Regions from separate parts of the Caldalkalibacillus horti genome, predicted to be linked through region 2. Evidence: riboswitches for the same ligand, from Rfam matches in the RefSeq annotation. Region 2 holds a riboswitch; each other region holds the start of a gene.

What was found. A riboswitch is a leader RNA that binds a small molecule or an ion and turns the genes downstream of it on or off. The one in region 2 is predicted to bind thiamine pyrophosphate.
Region 1: linked by a shared signal. The riboswitch ahead of J2S11_RS12990 (ECF transporter S component) and the one ahead of thiE (thiamine phosphate synthase) in region 2 are both predicted to bind thiamine pyrophosphate.
Region 3: linked by a shared signal. The riboswitch ahead of J2S11_RS09285 (acetylornithine deacetylase) and the one ahead of thiE (thiamine phosphate synthase) in region 2 are both predicted to bind thiamine pyrophosphate.

Annotation. Positions count from the first base shown of each region.
Region 1 covers NZ_JAUSTY010000010.1:111,300-117,840, reverse strand. The annotation lists gene J2S11_RS13000 (energy-coupling factor transporter transmembrane component T family protein) at 1-796, opposite strand, end outside; gene J2S11_RS12995 (ABC transporter ATP-binding protein) at 781-2,304, opposite strand; gene J2S11_RS12990 (ECF transporter S component) at 2,396-2,980, opposite strand; TPP riboswitch at 3,316-3,414, opposite strand; gene J2S11_RS12985 (zinc metalloprotease) at 3,635-4,267, shown strand; gene J2S11_RS12980 (hypothetical protein) at 4,285-5,181, shown strand; gene J2S11_RS12975 (DUF2269 domain-containing protein) at 5,398-5,859, opposite strand; gene J2S11_RS12970 (PadR family transcriptional regulator) at 5,903-6,436, opposite strand; gene J2S11_RS12965 (DoxX family protein) at 6,451-6,541, opposite strand, start outside.
Region 2 covers NZ_JAUSTY010000020.1:38,783-45,323, reverse strand. The annotation lists gene thiD (bifunctional hydroxymethylpyrimidine kinase/phosphomethylpyrimidine kinase) at 1-584, opposite strand, end outside; gene thiO (glycine oxidase ThiO) at 672-1,799, opposite strand; gene J2S11_RS18290 (thiazole synthase) at 1,809-2,591, opposite strand; gene thiS (sulfur carrier protein ThiS) at 2,593-2,793, opposite strand; gene thiE (thiamine phosphate synthase) at 2,810-3,436, opposite strand; TPP riboswitch at 3,525-3,619, opposite strand; gene yfkAB (radical SAM/CxCxxxxC motif protein YfkAB) at 3,960-5,081, shown strand; gene htpX (protease HtpX) at 5,243-6,127, opposite strand; gene nfsA (oxygen-insensitive NADPH nitroreductase) at 6,339-6,541, opposite strand, start outside.
Region 3 covers NZ_JAUSTY010000006.1:225,419-231,959, forward strand. The annotation lists gene J2S11_RS09270 (ABC transporter permease) at 1-590, opposite strand, end outside; gene J2S11_RS09275 (ABC transporter ATP-binding protein) at 587-1,357, opposite strand; gene tenA (thiaminase II) at 1,350-2,033, opposite strand; gene J2S11_RS09285 (acetylornithine deacetylase) at 2,047-3,324, opposite strand; TPP riboswitch at 3,422-3,522, opposite strand; gene J2S11_RS09290 (VOC family protein) at 3,653-4,075, opposite strand; gene J2S11_RS09295 (metallophosphoesterase family protein) at 4,232-5,005, opposite strand; gene J2S11_RS09300 (TatD family hydrolase) at 5,142-5,912, opposite strand; gene J2S11_RS09305 (hypothetical protein) at 5,932-6,360, opposite strand; gene J2S11_RS09310 (hypothetical protein) at 6,382-6,541, opposite strand, start outside.

The DNA of each region.
Region 1 (6,541 bases), on a different contig from region 2:
AGTATCGCACATCAACTATATCTACATAAGGCCATTGATGACTAATCCAATAAGCAAGCAAGCTTCCAACTAAAAGATAGAGAACAAAGATGAAGTCATTTATGGAAAAGCCTAGCTTGTAAAAATACGTTCGTTTTTGAGTCATGGCAAAGCGTTTTGCTTCCATCGCTACAGCCATTCGTTGTGCTCTTCTAATGCTTTGGGCTAATAGAGGAATGGAGAAGAACTTCAGCTTTTGATAAAAGCCACGAATTCCTCTCTCCTCCCTTACTCCTCGAACCTTTAATGCGTATCTCAATGTCTGAAATTCCTCAAGCATAATAGGAAATAATCGAATGGCAGCCATAAAGCTGTAAGCATATTTAGGTGGAAGCTTAAGCTGCTTCATGAGTGAATAGAAAAGAAATACCGGTCTTGTTGTTAAGGCAAATAACAAACCTACGGAAGCAAAGCTAAGAGCTCGAAATCCTAGATGTAGTCCTCTGTAAAAGCTCTCCTCCGTAATATGCACAAGCCCCCAACGGAACCAGGTCGTATCTCCCTTACCAAAAAAAATCATAGATGTTGCTGTAGAGATAAAGATAATGACAAAAGGGATACTAAATAAAAGAACTCTTCTCCACGGATGCCCAGTAAAAAAGGCAAGCAGAAGTAAAGTAACCACACATAAATTAATCATAAAATCAATATGGTGGACCAATAATACCTGTACGAATAAAAGTAGGGAGACGATAAGCTTAACACTTGGATTTACACGATACAGCCAGGTTTGCTGAAAGGTTAAATCGATTTGCATAATCTTTGCTCCTCTTCATTACCAATCGGTTTCAGTTGTTCTGCTAGAGTCCCCTTCTCTATGATCCACACTTTAGTAGCAAAATGCTTTACAATCTCCATATCATGAGTAACCATTATAATAGTGGTTCCTTCCCGTCTTAATTGCTCTAGCTGCTCTAAGATCGCAAATGTATTTTTAGCATCCTGCCCAAACGTAGGCTCATCTAGAAGCAACAGGTTTTTCTTCATGATCATTGCGGTTGCCACACTTAAACGCCTTTTTTGTCCCATCGAAAGCTGGTAGGGATGCACATTCTCCTTGCCATCTAGCTCAAACCTCGTTATCGTTTCCGCAATAGTTCCTTCTAGCTGCTTTTGAGCGATGCTCATCATTTTTAAGGAATAAGCTAGCTCATCGTAAACGGAATTGGTCACAAACTGAAATTCAGGATTCTGAAATACATAGCCAATCTGACTGGAGAGGTCAGTATGAAATCCTTCAATCTGGCTCCCTTTAAGCAGATAGCTCCCACTTGTTTTAATAAGCTGCATCAAGGCTAAAAGCAAAGTGCTTTTACCCGCTCCATTTTCTCCTGTAATGGCAATCCAATCATTTCTTGTAACCTCTGCTTCAGCTATGTTCAGCTTAGCTTCTGATCCTCTATAGCCCATAAATTGATTCAGTTGGATGAGGGTCTCTGATACAGAATTGTTAGATTTTATATTAAGGGTTGGCGACCAAATTTCCTCGGTTATTACACCCTTAGTAGCCTTATTCTTTTTACGTAAAATAGAGTAATCCTCCCAAACATCCGGATACCATATTCCATAATCAATTAATAGACTTCTATATTCTGTGAACAAAGTTTCGGGTTGCGCATCAGCTACTATATTTCCACCAGGGCTTAATAAAATAACACGATCTACATAATCAATAATTTCATTAATTTTATGCTCGACAATGACCACCGTTTGAACGATATCCAGCTGCTTTATAAGCTGCCAAATTTGAATAGTACCTGAAGGATCTAATAGGGCAGTTGGCTCATCCAAAAATAGAGCATTTGGCTTTAAGGCTAGCACACTTGCTAAAGCTAACCTTTGCTTCATCCCTTGTGATAAGGACTGGATAGGAATGTGCGGGTTTTCAAGCCTCAGCCCGACCATGTGCAAGAGTTCCTCAATTCTAGCGTGCATTTGATCCTGCGGCAGACAAAGATTTTCAAGGACAAAAGCAAGCTCTTCATCCACAAAGGGCATACAGAATTGAGTATCTGGATCCTGGAATAAAAAGCCCCATGATTCTGGAAGTGATACTTCCTCTGCCTTAACTGGTATATCAATAGACTGAGGAATCATTCCTGAAAGAACCTGTAATAAAGTTGACTTTCCACAGCCACTTGGACCTAGAAGCAATACTTTTTCACCCTCTTCAATGGCTAGGGATAAATCCGTAAACAACAGAGAAGAAGCACCGGGAAATTTTAGCCTTAAATCCTTAACACCCATCGCTTTTCTTGTCATCATGACAACCTCTTTTCCTTAAATAAAAGTATGACTACTGTTCACTTACTGAGTTCAAAAGCTTCTCCTTTCTGAATCATGCTACTAGGAATATTTATTTATTCAACGCATCATAATCTTCCTTGGAGCTTGAGCGAACAAGCTCAGTCACTCCTGTGCTCTCCAATGCCTTCACAAGATAATAGGCACAGACACCAACAATAATGATTGACCCTACCGTACGCATACCAATTAAAAGTAATAAGTTCCACAGCTCATAATCAAAAATATACCCTCTTATTGTGTCCATGACAAAGGAGCCAGCCGTGGCACCGATAGCTGCTAAGCTTGTCACAAACAATGAATAGGATTTGTAAGCAAAAATAAGGAAAATAAGCTCTGCTCCTAAACCTTGAAAAACACCATAGACCAGTGTTTCTAGTCCCCATTCTGCTCCCATCACCAGCTCTCCCGATGCCGCAGCTACTTCAGCAAGCAGAGCTACCCCTGGCTTTCGAATAATTAAGAATGCTACAGTAGCCGCCATAAACCACATCCCATACACGGCCTGCTCCAAATGCAGCCCAAAGGGCTTTAACGCATAATACAGCGGCCCCCATAGCTTGTAAATTACAGCAAAAATAATAGCAATAACAACTGTTACTAGGATGTCCGTTAAGGTTAATCCCTTCTTTTTCATTTTCTAGCTCTCCTTTTGTTCGTCACCCACTAAGAACGAGCTTTTCTGGTTCTAGCGTACCTCCCACCTTCACTCTCCCCAAAAGAAAGAAGTAAATAGGCAACAAACAATGCCTTTTAATAAGGCAAAGCTTCATGAGAGCAATTAAAAAACCACTCTCAGGAAGAAAGTGGCTTGTGTGTATTTTTCGGACACTTATCTATAGATAAATGAATACTCCAGTACTGGAAACAAGTAAACAAATCTACGTGCAGCTCTTTGATGAACTAGATAAGCTCTTAGACTCATTGACTTGTATTAGGAATGATCATCTATCTTAATATGTGTCGTATCATACTCAATCCTCTTCACTTCCCTACGCTAGTATTATCTAGATCAGGTTAAGGGTTTAGGCTAATGCCATTCTCAGCTCAAAAGCACCCCTAGTGAAATGACGATATTTAGTTTTTAATGTACAGAACCCTGCTACAGGATTCTATGACCAAACATACCACACTTATTCTTAAATCTCAATAACAATTCAATGACACAAAGAGTATTTGTTTCTCTATTTTAAAAATAATAAAATAGGCATTTACTTTTTTTGTAAATAAGATACCATATTATAGAAAGTGAATAAATAAAATCAACTAAAAGTGAAATGGAGGCTCATTCATGTTAAAAAGACTTTTCATTACCATTTTTTCAGTTTTCTTAATTTTCTCTCTAAGCAATATTATTTCTTATGCAAATAACCTAGGAACTCTGTCCTATTGGTATGCTAATGAAGAATCGGCTGATAGGATAGGCAGGTGGCTCTCAACTCCAACAGCCTGGCAGGGTCCTATAGATAATAGTTTTACAAGCTCTGTTTTTAATGGTCATGTTACTCATGCTAAGAATCAATGGAGTAATGCTGGGATATCTAGAGCAAATTTTTTTAATACGGACGATGTTAGTAATGCAAATTTTATTATTCGAGCTGGAACATACGAAAATCTTAGAAGATATAGACCTGATTTAGATGATACAGCAGCAGGAGAAACTTTTATAGCAGGAAATGTAGAAGGAAATTGGACGTATAGTAATTCTACTAAAACAGGTGTAAGAATTAGTAGAGCTGAGGCATATATATACTACTTTAGTAACCAAAATAGTAATTATCATAGAAATACCTTCATTCATGAAATAGGTCATGGATTAGGATGGTTTGGTCATTCTACTAATTCTAGTGACCTAATGGGTGGAGATTCTACAAGAACTTCATTAACAACTCGAGACCAAAGGCATCTAAATCAAGTCTATTAAATTGGGAGGTTTTTTTTGTGAAAATTAAAAAGTATAAAACTTCAATGTTTGTCATCCTTACTTTATCCCTATCCATAATCTTGCTATTTCAAAGTAATGTTTTTACTTCTCAAAATGAGAATCAAATTGAACAATCTAGCTTGGAAGAAAACCAAACCGTTGTTTATTCATCAAGCAAATCGCTTTTTGAGCCTACCTTAGACAATTTAATTGAAAGAGCCCAGTTTATTACCGTAGGGACAATCATTGAAGATAAAGAGTTTGATATATTTTCAAGGGAATACAAAGTTCAAATCCAGTCTGTTTTGAAGGGAGAAGCTATTTCTAAAGAAATAGTTGTTTATGATAAAGTAGGACGCTACCAGTTAGATAGTACGTATGTTTTGTTCCTTGGATATTGGGATGATGAATTATTTCCAAATCGGATCCATACCTCAATTTATAAGCCTGCCATTGTGGAGATTACTGAAGACGGGTTAGTTGGTTACCAAGAGTTTATTGAAAATCACACGGATGTATCCTTTATTGACTATATTAATAATTCACTAGGAATTGACTCCATTCAAATGCAAGCTGTTACTGTTCAGGAACAAGCTGAAAGCCTACAGGAGCTAGATCAATTTTCAGATCATATTATTCGTATAGTTCCTAGAAGTATGAATCATGAGCATAAATATATCAAGTTTGCTAATGTTGAGTTACTACAAATCTTTAAAGGTGATGGCATTGATACTACTTACCCACTTGCATTGCCACCTAGTATCGAATTAGGCAAAGAATATATTGTATTTCTAAAAGAGAATGAAGCAACACTTTCTCTAGCAACGAGAAATGGGAGCGTTATAAGCGTCGATGATCCTGAGTGGACTGATGCATTAGAGTATCTAGATACCGTATATCCTATTAACAATTAAGTAATAAATTCATTGATGTAAGGATAATAAAAAGAATAGGGAATCCATTTACTAGACTCTCACTCAATATTTAACTGTTAGATATTAAAAAGAGCTACTCGAAAGTTTTCGCCATTTAGAGTAGCTCTTTTTCTCTGTAATAACCGTTTGATGCGCCACACTCTTATTCAAATAGATCAAAGCTTGTAAATCCGACTACAAATGAATGATTTAAGTTTAAAAAGGTTTAGCTAGCATCAAGTAAAGCACAACTAACGGTATTAAATTTGCTAGACTCCCACACACATCCCAGATCCTAGATGCTTTTTTATATGACGGTGTAAGCTGGCCTAAGCTGATAGACTTTTCACTTTCTTTAATCATTTTTCGTTGATTTGGGAGTAAAATAATCACCCAAAGTAGTCCTGTAAGAATGAATAAGCCTTGAGAGACTGTGACCCAGTTCCATTCCATCATCGCATATCCTGCCTGGAAAGCCATCAAGTTACCTGTAATAATAAGAAGTATAATACCAGGCAAGGTAAAAACATAATCTGCAAACATAACATTTTTTACTGCCTTATGAATATGTGCGATATCTTTTCCTCTTTCTGCTCTGATTTTCCAAAAAGCTGCTGTAATCACATTGCCAAGAAACATTACAGCTCCTAGGACATGTAAAAAAATGAGAATCTTCATTATTCCCTCTCCTTTATATCTTAAGTAGATGTATTCTGTAGATTTAAGTAGATGAATCCTGATCGAGAAGCTTCAATCCTTTTCTTAATGTGTCTGCCTGTGCTCGATGATAATCAATTCCGATCTGAATCGTAATCTCTTGAGTGACGGACATCTCTGATTTGATACGCTCATACTCCTCCTGTAACTCGGCTACGATGGTCTCGTTTTTTTTGATTCGTTCATTCATCCATTTGAGAACCGTTTCCTTACTTGCAAACTCCCCGAAAAATAGTCGCACACAAAGATCGGCTCGAATACTGTCATCTAACACTGGACTGTTCAGATATTCCTCAAACAGCTCTCTACCTGTTGAAGTAATTTCATACTCGTGCTTATTTGGCTTATCCTCTTGAATAATGGTGTGCTTGACAATACAGTTATCCTGCTCAAGCTTGGTTAAAGTAGGATATACACTCCCATAGCTAGCATCAAAAAAGTAGGTGAAATACTTTTCAAATTGCTTTTTCATGTCATAGCCAGACATAGATCTTTTGTATAAAAGCCCTAATACTACATACTTTGCTTGTAACTGCATTTCTTCCCCTCCCTCTAATTCTGTTTTTTACTACTGTATAACACCCACACTATAAAGATCGGCTGGAAAAATAAGCGGACCCATGAAAGAAACGTCGAACTCATG
Region 2 (6,541 bases):
GTGAATTCGTTGCCATCATAGAGTACATCTGTCGATTCTTCCTCTGACAAATGACCACCTTTAAGGACTACATTCTTCGCTCCAAGATTGTAGATCTTTTTAGCGGCTTCCTTCATATCAGCTAAGGATGAGATACCTTCCTCGCCAATAATCACCTCAGCCTCTGGAATATTTGGAGTAATCACCATAGATAATGGAATTAAGTGTTTACGAACCGCTTCAACAGCCTCTGGATGTAAAAGAGCATGACCACCTTTTGCCACCATAACCGGATCGACAACGATTCTCTCTACCCCATATTTCTTTAGACATTTCGATACAGCTTCAATAATTTCCGCATTAAAGAGCATTCCTGTTTTAACCGCATCTACCCCAATATCACTAAGAACCGCTTCCAATTGAGCCTCTACAGCCTCAATACTTTGAGGATAAACGCCATGAACGCCCTGCGTATTTTGGGCAGTCAATGCTGTAATGACTGACATCCCGAACGTTCCTAGCTCTTGGAATGTCTTTAGATCTGCTTGAATTCCAGCTCCACCACCACTATCTGAGCCAGCAATCGTTAAGGCACGATAAATCATTTTAGCTCCCAACCCTTCATCACTTTATTAAGAAACAAAACAAACAAAGCCTAACCCACATCTAATGAAGCATTTCTCCTTATACTATTATGAAAACCTAACCGGATTAAATAAATTCATATCCAAACCTGCAGGTTTGTTTTCATAGATATCTGCCACTAGCCTTGCGTTTCTCGGACTTAGTAAAATTCCATTACGATAATGCCCACTGGAAACAATAATAGAAGGACAATGCCCTAATCTACCTATTAACGGATACCCATCCTGTGTTGCTGGACGCAGTCCAGCCCATTTATGAAAGGGCTCCATGATCTCTGTAAAAGGAAACAGCTTATGACTCCATTTCAACAATCGGTTAATCCCTTTATCGGTCACGGACGTATCAAATCCAGCTACATCCTCTGATGCTCCACATACAATACTTCCATTTCTTTTGGAAAGAACATACCCCTGGCTGGAAAATACCATATGCTTAACCTCTTCCATACCTTGCTCAAAAGCACAAATCTGTCCTCTAATAGGGTAGATCGGTAATCGAATCTGGAGAGCTTCTTCATACTCAGAGGTCCAAGCTCCGGTTGCCACGATACATGTATCTGCATCAATATTTCCTTGCTGCTCCGTAGCGATTGCTACTCCATCCTGCCTTATATCAGCAAAGCTGACTGCTCCAGCATTCTCAATAATCCCTACACCTAAGCGGAGACAAGCCTCTTTTAAAGCTACAACATAATCTGGAGAGTAGACATGATGCTCACCTGGATAATACATGGCAGCAATAACATCATCTGTGAGGTGTGGCTCTAAATGACGAAGGGCTTGACCCTTTACAATTTCAGATTGTACCTGCCAGCCTTTTTGCCACTGTAATCTTGTTTCAAGGGCTAATTCATCCGCCTCATGAAACACCGCATGTAAGCTTCCAGACGTATTGTATTCAAAATCTAACTCTGATACCTCTTTAACATCAGCCTGCCACTCTGGATATAGCAGCAAGCTCTCATGGCACATCGAAAAAAAATCGTCAGGATCCTCACCGATTTCAGAGTAGGGAGCCAGCATCCCAGCAGCTGCTCCCGTTGCCTGACCACCACATAGTCCCTTTTCTATCACGGTAACCTTATGCTTTCTTTTGGCTAATTCAAACGCAATCGCTAATCCAATCACTCCACCGCCAAGCACAGCAATCGGTACTTGTTTCTTTTGGGTATTCAATGGACATCCCTACTTGCTTGAAAGATTTTCTAGCTTACTGCTTGCCGTTGCATATTTTTTCTTTGGAATTCTTCCAGCTAGATAAGACAAGCGTCCCGCTTCAATCGCTAATTTCATCGCTCTAGCCATCTTAATCGGGTCCTTCGCCTTAGCCACAGGAGTATTCATTAGTACCCCAGAAGCTCCAAGCTCCATCGCTTGAGCAATATCCATCGCCGATCCTAACCCAGCATCCACGATAATCGGCACATTCGCCTCTTCCACAATTAAACCTAGATTGTATGGGTTAAGAATGCCAAGCCCTGTACCAATCGGTGCTCCACCTGGCATAACAGCAGCAGCTCCTGCTTCCTCTAGCCTTTTACACAAAACAGGGTCATCTGATGTATATGGAAGCACTACAAAGCCTTCCTTAGCCAGAATCTCTGTTGCCTTAAGCGTTTCAATCGGATCAGGAAGTAGTGTCTTTTCATTAACACTGATCTCCACCTTAATCCAGTTTGAAATTCCGGAAGCCTTAGCTAACCGAGCAATACGTACCGCCTCATCCGCTGTTTTCGCTCCACTTGTATTCGGTAGATACGTAAAGTTCATTCCATCCAAATGCTGTAGAATAGCATCCTCATCAGGCGCATCTAGATTCACTCTTCGAATGGCAAACGTTAGTATTTCTGCTTCAGAAGCTTTAATCGCTTCCTGCTGAATATATGGGTTCGGGTATCTTCCCGTCCCTATCATAAAACGAGAGGAAAAGGATTTCCCCCCGATCTCTAAACGATCCTGTCCTAGCATATCAGCCACCTCCTACGAAATGAACAAGCTCTAATTTCATTCCCGTATTCAGCTCATAGTTAGCCCACTCAGAGCGATCAACAATCTGTCCATCAACCTCTGCAACCACATGCTCAGGCTTAAGCTGAAAATGCTGAATTACTTCGTCTAACGTAGTGACCTCTAATTCCTCTTCCCTACCATTAATCAGTAATGTCTTCATGGTGCTTGCTTCACTCCTAGCTTTTTTGAATCGTTACACTGAGTGCTCTAGCTGCTTCCTGAACATCCTCAGCACCCACAATTGCACTAATCACACAAATTCTTTTTGCTCCTGCATCTAATACCTGCTGTACATTATGCTGCTTGATTCCACCAATAGCCACAAATGGAATGGTCGTGTTCGCAACCACTTCCTGTACATACTCTAGTCCAACCGGGTCCACTACATCAACCTTACTCTTTGTTTCAAAAACTGGTCCTACTCCTATATAATCAGCACCATTGCGTTCTGCTTCCAATGCCTCCTCTAAAGCATGTGTAGAGATGCCAATGATTTTATCTGGCCCCAAAATTTTTCTCGCTTCTTCTAAAGGTAGATCATCTTGTCCTAAGTGAATGCCGTCAGCATCCACCGCTAAAGCAATATCCATATGATCATTCACAATAAACGGAACGTTGTATTTTGCCGTTAGCGCTTTAAGCTCCTTAGCCATTTCTAACAGCTCTTTTTTCGATTTATTCTTTTCACGCAGCTGAACAATATCAGCTCCTCCTAATATCGCTTGCTCGATGACATCTAAATAGTTTTTGTTCGGGTAAAACTGCTCACCCGTAATCACATATAAATGAAACTCCTTAAACATCTTTCATCCTCCTATTCCGTGTAGCCTTAAAAGCCTCTGATTAAACATAAAAAACTCCCTTTTCACTCAGGAAAGGAAGCCAGACTTATCTATTCATCTGTGACTTCCCTACGCTGGCATGACCCAGATCAGGTTAAGGGTTGAAAAATTTCTCTCAGCCAAAAGGCACCCCTAGTCATTTCATTAAAATGATTTATGAACAATAGAATTCAACGATCTTCTTGGTACTAGTATAACATATGAAATCACGTAAAGAAAACTAATTACGCTGTCTGATTCCGTACCTGTAACGTTTATATAGTGATGTCATTGAAAGGTCACATCTATTAGAACATCTACTAAACCATCTATAAAGAACATTACTTTAGAACCGTAATTTCTATAGCCATCGTCTGCTTAGGATAAGAGCCTTCGTCCATAATCAAATATATAAAAATTTATACAAGAAATATGAACAATCTCATTGACGAAGCTTTCCCCATAGAGCTATAGTAAGGATTGAACTAAAGGAGGATTAAGTTATATGCTTACTCAGCTTAAATCACCTATGAGTCCACAAAATGACCCATGGGAAGCGATAGATCGTCGGAAACAATTTGGATCAAACAAGTTAACTAGTATAGAGTTTACTGTAACAAATTTATGTAATTTACGCTGTGAGCACTGTGCTGTAGGAGACGTGCTTACCATGAAGGATTCAGAGGAGAGAATTCCACTTCCTCTCATTTTCCAACGCTTAGATGAGATCGAACACTTAGATACATTGAGCATTACAGGTGGAGAGCCGATGTTTAATCAACAGATTATTACCGATTATATCGTTCCATTACTACGTTATGCTCATGAACGAGGAGCCAAGACACAAATCAATTCTAATTTAACGTTAGATTTAGATCGTTACGAGGCTATCCTACCTTATTTGGATGTTCTGCATATTTCCTTTAACTATGTGGATGCCCAGGATTTTTATCGAACGGCTTATGTCCATAAAATGCACCCCGTTTCCTTTAGCCAAGCGGAAAAGACATTCAACACAATGGTTGAAAATACAATAGAATTAGCAAAAAGAGGCGTTTTTGTCTCTGCAGAATCTTTAATTTCTGAGCATACAGCAGGCAAGCTTTCACGTATTCACCATATCATTAAAGAATTAGGCTGTCAGAGACATGAGGTTCATCCACTTTATCCAAGTGACTTTGCTAGGCATATGAAAATCTTATCTCTAGCAGAGCTGAGAGGCGTGTACAATCGTCTTCTAGATGAACGCGATCCCGACCTTTGGATTCTATTTGGTACTCTACCCTTCTACGCGTGTAACAGCAGTGAAGAAGACCTGGCTCTAGTTAAGAGAATGAAGGACAGCCACAATGTGACTGTTAGAAACGACCCAGATGGGCATAATCGTTTAAACACAAACATCTTCACTGGCGAAGTCATCGTTACAGATTTTGGTGATGTGGAGCCATTAGGAAATCTCAGAACAGATCGACTAGATGATTGCTTTGAACGCTGGCAAAAGCACTCTCTGTTTCAGCCGTTTAACTGCTACTGTCCACAGTCTAGCTGTGTTGGTCCAAATATTATAGTTGCCGATACGTATTATCGGGGAATAGATTTCCGTGAACGTAAGGGTATTTCTTTATAGACCTTCCTACAAGCCCTAGGTCGTATTTTAATATTCCATCATTGTTTAAAATTAAAGAAATCTTACACCACCGTTTAGAAATTCTCTAAAGAAAAAGACGAGGGGTTAGGTCATCGACTATGACTTAATCCTTCGTCTTTATTTAATCATATTTATTCTTATTATCTAGACTGTAAACGTTTGATACGATCATCCAATTCAGGGTGACTGGAGAACAGTCGAGAAAAGTTACTTTTACCATTAATTTTCAAAGTAGATAAGGACTTCTGCTCATCATCAACACGATTTACATACTGCTTTAAGGATTGAAGAGCATGAATCATTTTATCTTTTCCTGCTAAATCCGCTGCTCCATTATCCGCATGGTACTCACGGTAACGAGAATACGCCATAACTACGATGCTTCCAAGGATAGAGAATAGGATTTGGAATACGATAACTGCTATAAAATGAACAATTCCCTGTAGCTCAGATCTAACTAAACGAGAAGCGGCAAACGCAACGATACGAGCAAAGAATACAACGAACGTATTTACAACACCCTGTAAAAGAGTCATTGTGACCATATCTCCATTAGCGACATGGGCAACCTCATGAGCCAGAACCCCTTCAACGGCATCTGCATCCATCGTTTCTAGTAATCCAGTAGAAACAGCAACTAGTGAACGTCTTCTAGATGGACCTGTAGCAAAGGCATTTACCTCTTTAGAATGATAAATTCCTACCTCTGGCATAACGGTTAATCCAGCACTTTGAGATAAGCGATGTACTTTGTCAACTAGATCTCTTTCAAAAGGACTTAAATTCGGATCTTCAGGCTTTAGCACCTGTACTTTCATCGCCATTTTAGCCATCCAACGGGACATAGCTAAGGAAACAAATGCTCCCGTAAAACCAATAACAGCACTAAAAATTAATAATGTGACTAGATTTAAATTCCCACTCTCTGTTATATAACTACCAATCGGAAGAATCGTAAGGACGATTGAAATTGTAGCAATAACTAAAATGTTTGTTAAGATAAATAAACCAACTCGTCTAAACATGTATCCTGCCTCCTACCTTCATTCTTAATGCTATGAGATGAAAGATATTTTTTATCTGCCAATCCTTTCACCTATCTACGTATGTTCTACGTAATTTTAAAGCATTGGTTTCACTCATCTCTACGTTTAGATTTTCATTATTTATTATACATGAAAGTTACAGCTAGTTAGTACAATTTTTTCATAAAAAGCTACTCAACTTTATTAGCTCTTATTTTAATAAAAAGCCTCGCTCCGCCAAGAAATCCTTTAAATGAGTTCGTTTCGGATCCTTTAGGCTTCTGCTCATCATTTCAGACCATGTGTCTGTTCGTTTTCCAGCTGTTCTAGCTTCATAATACTGGCTCATTGTTTGATCATAGGCCGCTACCTTGTCCTTTACCTGCTCAAATGGCTGATACTCATTTTCAAAAT
Region 3 (6,541 bases), on a different contig from region 2:
AACCACTCACCAATTGCTGCTCCAATAACACTCAACGTAACGGCAACCTTTAAACCTGAAAAAAAGTGTGGCAACGCAGAAGGAACACTCAGCTTCAGAAAAATATCCTTTGGACGAGCTCCCATCGTTAAGAGTAATTCCTTATACTCCTTACTGACAGAACGAAAACCATCATACGTATTCACCGCAATAGGAAAAAATGTAATAAGTACGGTAACCGCTACCTTCGCCCATATTGAATAACCGAACCATAAGACAAAGATTGGTGCTAAAGCAATAATTGGGATTGTTTGCGAAGCAATAACCACCGGATAAAATGTACTTCTAGCCCAGCCTTTTAGTGACATTAACGCAGCTAACCCTACTCCAAAAATTAGAGAAATGAGTAAGCCAATTGAAACAATAAGTAATGTGGACGGTAAATGATGGAGCAGTAAAACCTCTTTTAGCTCCCATAACCGAATTAAAATTTGCACAGGGGACGGAATAATAAACTTTTTGTCATAGATTCGTGCCCATATCTCCCAGATCACCAATAAAACGAGGACAAAACTCAGTGCAGCTCCATACTTTTTAATGACGTTCCTCATTGACCATTGCCCCTTAGCTGCTGGATGAGTAGTTCCTTTAGAGCAATAACCTGACCTTGATTCAAATCACGTAATGTCCGTGGTCGATCAAGTGGAACCTGTACCTCCTGCAATTCTTTAATTGGCTTTTGTGTGCAGACCAATATACGATCAGATAAAAAGAGAGCCTCGTCTACATCGTGGGTGATAAACAAGATCGTTTTCCCCCACCTTTCCCACTGCTGAATAAGCCATTCCTGCATAGAGAGACGAGTTATGGCATCTAAAGCACTGAAGGGCTCATCAAGAAGTAGAATAGGAGAACCACTTAGTACAGAACGTAAAAAGGAAACTCTCTGCCTCATCCCGCCAGAGAGTTCAGTTGGGTAACGGTGTTCTGTTCCTGCTAGCCCAAACTCATCAAGTAGGTCAAGCACCTTCCGTTTCGCTTCCTCCTTGCTAACTCCTTTTAACTCAAGGGGTAAGCAAGAGTTTTCCAAAATCGTCCTCCAAGGAAGAAGCAAGTCTTGCTGTGGCATATATCCGACTTGCCCCAACCGATCTTTTTTCCATTGACCAACCATGAGTATTTGCCCTTGTGAAGGCTGCTCTAGACCACTAATTAATCGAAACAAAGTCGTTTTCCCTGACCCACTCGGTCCGATTATGGAAACAAACTCTCCTTTTTCAATACTTAAACTTAGGGAATCTAGTAAATGACCTTGGCTTTCTACTACCCCTTCGTAGGAAAAATCAACATGCTCAAACTGCAAAACCGGTTTACTCATCTACTTGCTCATCAGGCCACATCGTCTCATGGTAAGCCATATCCCAGAACATATACTCGTACCGAGTTGTATTTAAGAAGATTTCCTCCAATCGCTTCAGCTCTTTGGATGATTTACCCTCGGCCAAATCATCCAACAGCTCAATACACCAAGTGGCTAGCTCCCCAAACTCTTCAGAGCTATACATGCTAATCCACTCTCCATAAAATTCATGCTCAGCTGCACCCGGAATTTGACTTAACTCCTTGCCAATCTCCCAATAGCTCCACATACATGGAAGCAGGGCAGCTACCAATTCTGCTAGAGTTCCATTTTGTGCAGAATGCAGCATATAGTGAGTGTAAGCAAGCGTAATAGGAGAAGGCTCTGCTTGTTCAAGCTCTTCCTCTGAGATATCAAATCTTTTCGCATACTGTCGATGTAAAGACATCTCTTCATTTAAAGTAGAATCTAATAGGGCTGCAAATTTCCCCATCGTTTTCGTATCCTCAGACTTAACGGCTCCAATGGCGAAAAGCTTAGCATAGTCGATTAAATATAAATAATCCTGTACCATATAAAAGCGAAATTTTTCTCGATCTAATGTTCCATCTCCCATTCCAGTGACAAAGGGATGAGTATGATTTTTGCGCCAAATAGGCTGTAGCTTCTCATATAAACGTGCTGAAAATTTCATATTAATAGCCTCCTTATTTTTTCGTATGTGTCCATGTATACATGAATATTAAAATAACCTTCGTATAATCCACTAACTGCTGAATGGATACCTGTTCATTTACCGCATGTGCATTCCTTAGATCCCCTGGACCATAAATGGCTGCTGGAATCTCTGCATGACCAAACCAGCCTCCATCCGTCACCGTTGCTGATACATCCTGAATCACAGGTGTCTTCAAAACTCCTTCATGAGTTTGAGCTAAAAGCTGAACAGCACGGTGAGCTGGATCTACCTCAAGAGCCGGAAAAATTTCACCGCGATCCTCAATCATGGAGGAGCCGCCCCATTCAAAAATCAATGGATTCTCTCTTAACCATGGATCTGCTTGGGCGACTAGCTGTAAATGACCTTCAATTTCTTTCATCACTTGCTCATGGGTCTCATCGGGATAGAAATGAACGGTAATCCACAGTCGACATTCATCTGCAATAAAGGCAGCATGCCTACCGCCTTCAATAACGGCAGGATTGATCGTATTGGCTCCAGCGGGACAACCAGGATAACTTTTCATGACTGCCCAATCACGCTCAAGCTCCTGTAGCCCAGCAATAACCTTCATCATTTTCTCAATAGTGCTTGCCCCTTTAAGCCCTCCACCGGCATGGATCATATTTCTGCGTGTGGCATCGTGGAATGTCTGGCTACTTTTAAGCGTTACCCAGCCCGTGATGACTCCTCCCTGACCCTGAATATGAAGATCACTTGTATCCACGACAAGAGCAAAATCAGCTGTATATCCCTTCTCACAGCAGGAAAGTGTTCCAGCCTCTCCAACCTCTTCTCCAACTACAGATTGAAAGGTCAAATCTCCAGGCAATTCAATCCCAGCCTCCTGCAACAATTGAATGGCAAACAGAGCACCAGCTACGCCCCCCTTCATATCCGCAGTGCCTCTACCAATGACAACCCCATCGCGAACAATCGGGGTAAAAGGATCACTTTCCCACACCTCATCCTCACTTACTTCAGCCACATCAATATGCCCATTAATGATTAGACTTTTATAGCTTGAAGAATCCCTCCCCTTCAGTTCACCTACCACATTTGAGTCGCCCGGATAGAGCTCCCATTGTTCCACATCAAAGCGCATACTCTTTAAATAATCTGCAATAAAAGCCTGAGCATCTCCAGTATTCCTAGCAGGCGGTGCTGGAGTTTTGAAACGTACAAGCTTCTCAAGCAAACTGATGAGCTCATCCTGACGATGATCGACCTGCTCGACTAGCTGCTTTAACTGATCTTCGTTCATAAGATATACCTCCTAACTATGTATAGCCTAAGCAAATGTGAACAAACAAAAAACCACTTTCTAGTCAAAGAAAGCGGTCTATTATCCAAAAAGAATATACGACATTCATCCACTTCCCTTACGCTAGCATTACCTAGATCAGGTTCAAGGGTTAAGGTCATAGACCTCTCTCAGCTATTCGCACCCCTAGTGATTCCTATTTTATTCAATTGAAAACAATCTACTTAAGCTTATCACTTTGTCGGAAAATGATCAAATCATTTCCGAGCATCTCTTCCCATAAAAACAACAATCCTTTACGCGAAACCCTTTCCACAAAGCCAACCATTTACCATTCACCCATGCCTAGATTAAATTGCCACTGTATGCCAAACTTGTCTGTTAAGCTGCCATAAAGCTTGCTCCAAAATGTCTCTTGAAGCTCCATCTGCACGTTTCCACCTTCTTTGAGCTTGTCAAATAACGCTTTAATCTCATCCTCACTATCTAATACAAGTGACAGACTAAAGTTGTTCCCTTCTACAAAAGGCATATTAGGAAAAACATCAGAGAACATCATATTTCTTCCGTAAACGTTTAAACGCGTATGCATAACCCAATCCTTTACCTCCTCTGGTAATGGATATTCAGGATTCGGCGGTACCTCACCAAAGGTCATAATTTTAGGCTGCTCAGTACCAAAAACCTCAGCATAAAATTTAACAGCTTGACGGCAGTTTCCCTTAAAGTTTAGATAGATATCTACTGACATACGGATGGCTCCTTTATTGTAAAATTTAGGGCTAAATTAAGCATAATACAGCTTTTCGTCTTCAGCTCTATCATATATGATTTCATTTTTCATAGCAATTATACTTTACTATCCATTCTGTTGTCTTTACGAAGAGTTCCTATAAAACCTGATAGCTTAATTCATGTTCATTTTATTTTCATTAGCTAGCTTTTCCAAAAACTCTAGCGCTTCGTCCTCTTTAGGACCACTCAACAGGTTCCCTTGTATAAAATCAGAAGCCTGAGGGTTTCCGCTAGACTCTATTAGAAGAGCAGCTGCTTGTAAATCGTATGGTGTATACCGAAACTCATAGCCATCACAACTAATCAGAGCCCAATATGCCCCAGGTTTTTCTGCATAAGGCATACCTACACTTCCAGCATTAAGTATGCTAATGTTCTCAACACTCTCTTTAAACTGCACGTGTGTATGACCACAAACAACCCAGTCATGAGTAACGTTAGTAAACATAGCTTCAATCCTCTCTTTAGGGGAAAGGGGAGTAAAGATTTCATAATCATTACGAGGAGTAGCATGGCAAAACAAAATATGACCTAACCCCTCAATCGTATACTCTACTTGACTTGGAAGATGAGCTAAGAAATCTCTCATCTCTGGTGAAAGCTTACCAGCAACCCATTCCGCTTCTTCTTTAACAGCTCCAGATAAGTGCTTTGGAAGCTCCTTGCCATCGTAGACTAGCACAATTTCTCTGTCTCCATTACCACGTATATATACAACCTGATCTCCAAGCTTCGATAGAGCTTCTAATGTTTCAATAGGCATTGGACCAAAGATGAAGTCCCCACCTATTACAATTCTATCAGGCTTTACCTCCTTCAATTCCTCTAGAACTGCCTGTAACGCTGGAAAATTTCCATGAATATCATATAAAGCAGCAATTTTCATCTCAGCTTCCCTCCAATTATTTAATCAAGACTGACGTATGAAAAAAACATAAGTCATGAGGTCAACTTACCGCCATCATGCTGTGCAACCCCGTGCGCTGAGAGCTACTCACGGTCTTATAAGGAACTCACTTATTCTAAATGATTAAGTGATAACAACCCCGTGTATTCATAACCAATTGATTCCGTACTAAATCAATGGATATTCCTTTAACCTCTGCTACCTTTTGAATAGCTCTTTCAATCATAAGTGGAGAGGTACGCTGTCCTTCAAAAGGAGCCTTGTATGACCATGGCCCATCCGTTTCAACAAGTAGCTGGCGTAAGGGTACGAGTTCAGCCAATCTCTGATCACGCTCTCTATAGCAAATCTCTGGAGTGACAGATATAAAGTACCCTGCTCCAACTATCTCAAGCACTACGTCCTTCGGTGCTTTAAGCCAGTGAAAATGGGCTTGCTTTATACCTAATTGCTGCAGTAAATCGAGTACAATCTTTGCTTTATCATGTACGGCATGAAGGGCTACGGGCAATTGATTGAGTTGTGCTACCTGCAAGCATCTCGATAAGAAGTCTATGTATTTATCTAAAGAATGTGGTAGCTTATCCAATTCATAATGTGGCAATCCAATTTCACCAATAGCCGTTATTCGAGCTTTTTCCACAGTAACTAAAGACTGCCACTCTAGAAATTCAGCCTCTGAAGGTAGAGGGTACTCGGGGTGAAAGCCAACAGCAGCAAAAACAAAGTCCGGATACCTAGCCTGAAGCTCTAGAGATCTATAGGAGGATGCAAGATCATTGGAGACAGCTATCACTGCCTGACAGCCACCCATCTTCCACTCTTCAATCTGCTCATCAAGCGATTCCTTGTGGTACAAATCTAGGTGAATATGCGCATCAATCATAGCCAACCTCTCCCTACCTTTACTCTAAAAACTTTCCATCCCCATTAAGATTCTCATGCTCACTATCAACAGAATGCCAAACCTGTTTAACATTACCTTCTGAACTAACATAATAAGCATATTGCCAGCCCGGTTCACTTTCAAATGCAACAATAAGATGATAGGGGTTGTATTGACGGTACGTTCTATGATCAATTGCTGTAATGTCCCACTTTTCTTTTGGATATCTATCCTCAAGATAATCTTCTAACATAGTCATTTTTTCTATAATTTGATAATCGATCCAATACGGACGAAACACGAAAAAAGCTACAATGACAAGGGCAACTGCTCCAGTCAACATGTAACCCACTATTTTTCGCTTTCTAAATACGAGCATGAATATAACCAGAAGAATAAGAAATAGACCAACGCTAAACAATATTTCTATAAATGTAATAGGATGCAAGCAACCCTCTCCCCACATCTTCTATTCTGCAAACTTGCCCTCCGAATCGAAATCCGCATCTCTTGGATAATACCATAGCTGCATGACCTCACCGTCAGAGCTAACCGAATACTTATACTCTCTATTAGGCTCATTGTCAAATGTAACGTCTATGTAATGTAGACCAGTTGGGCTATACATC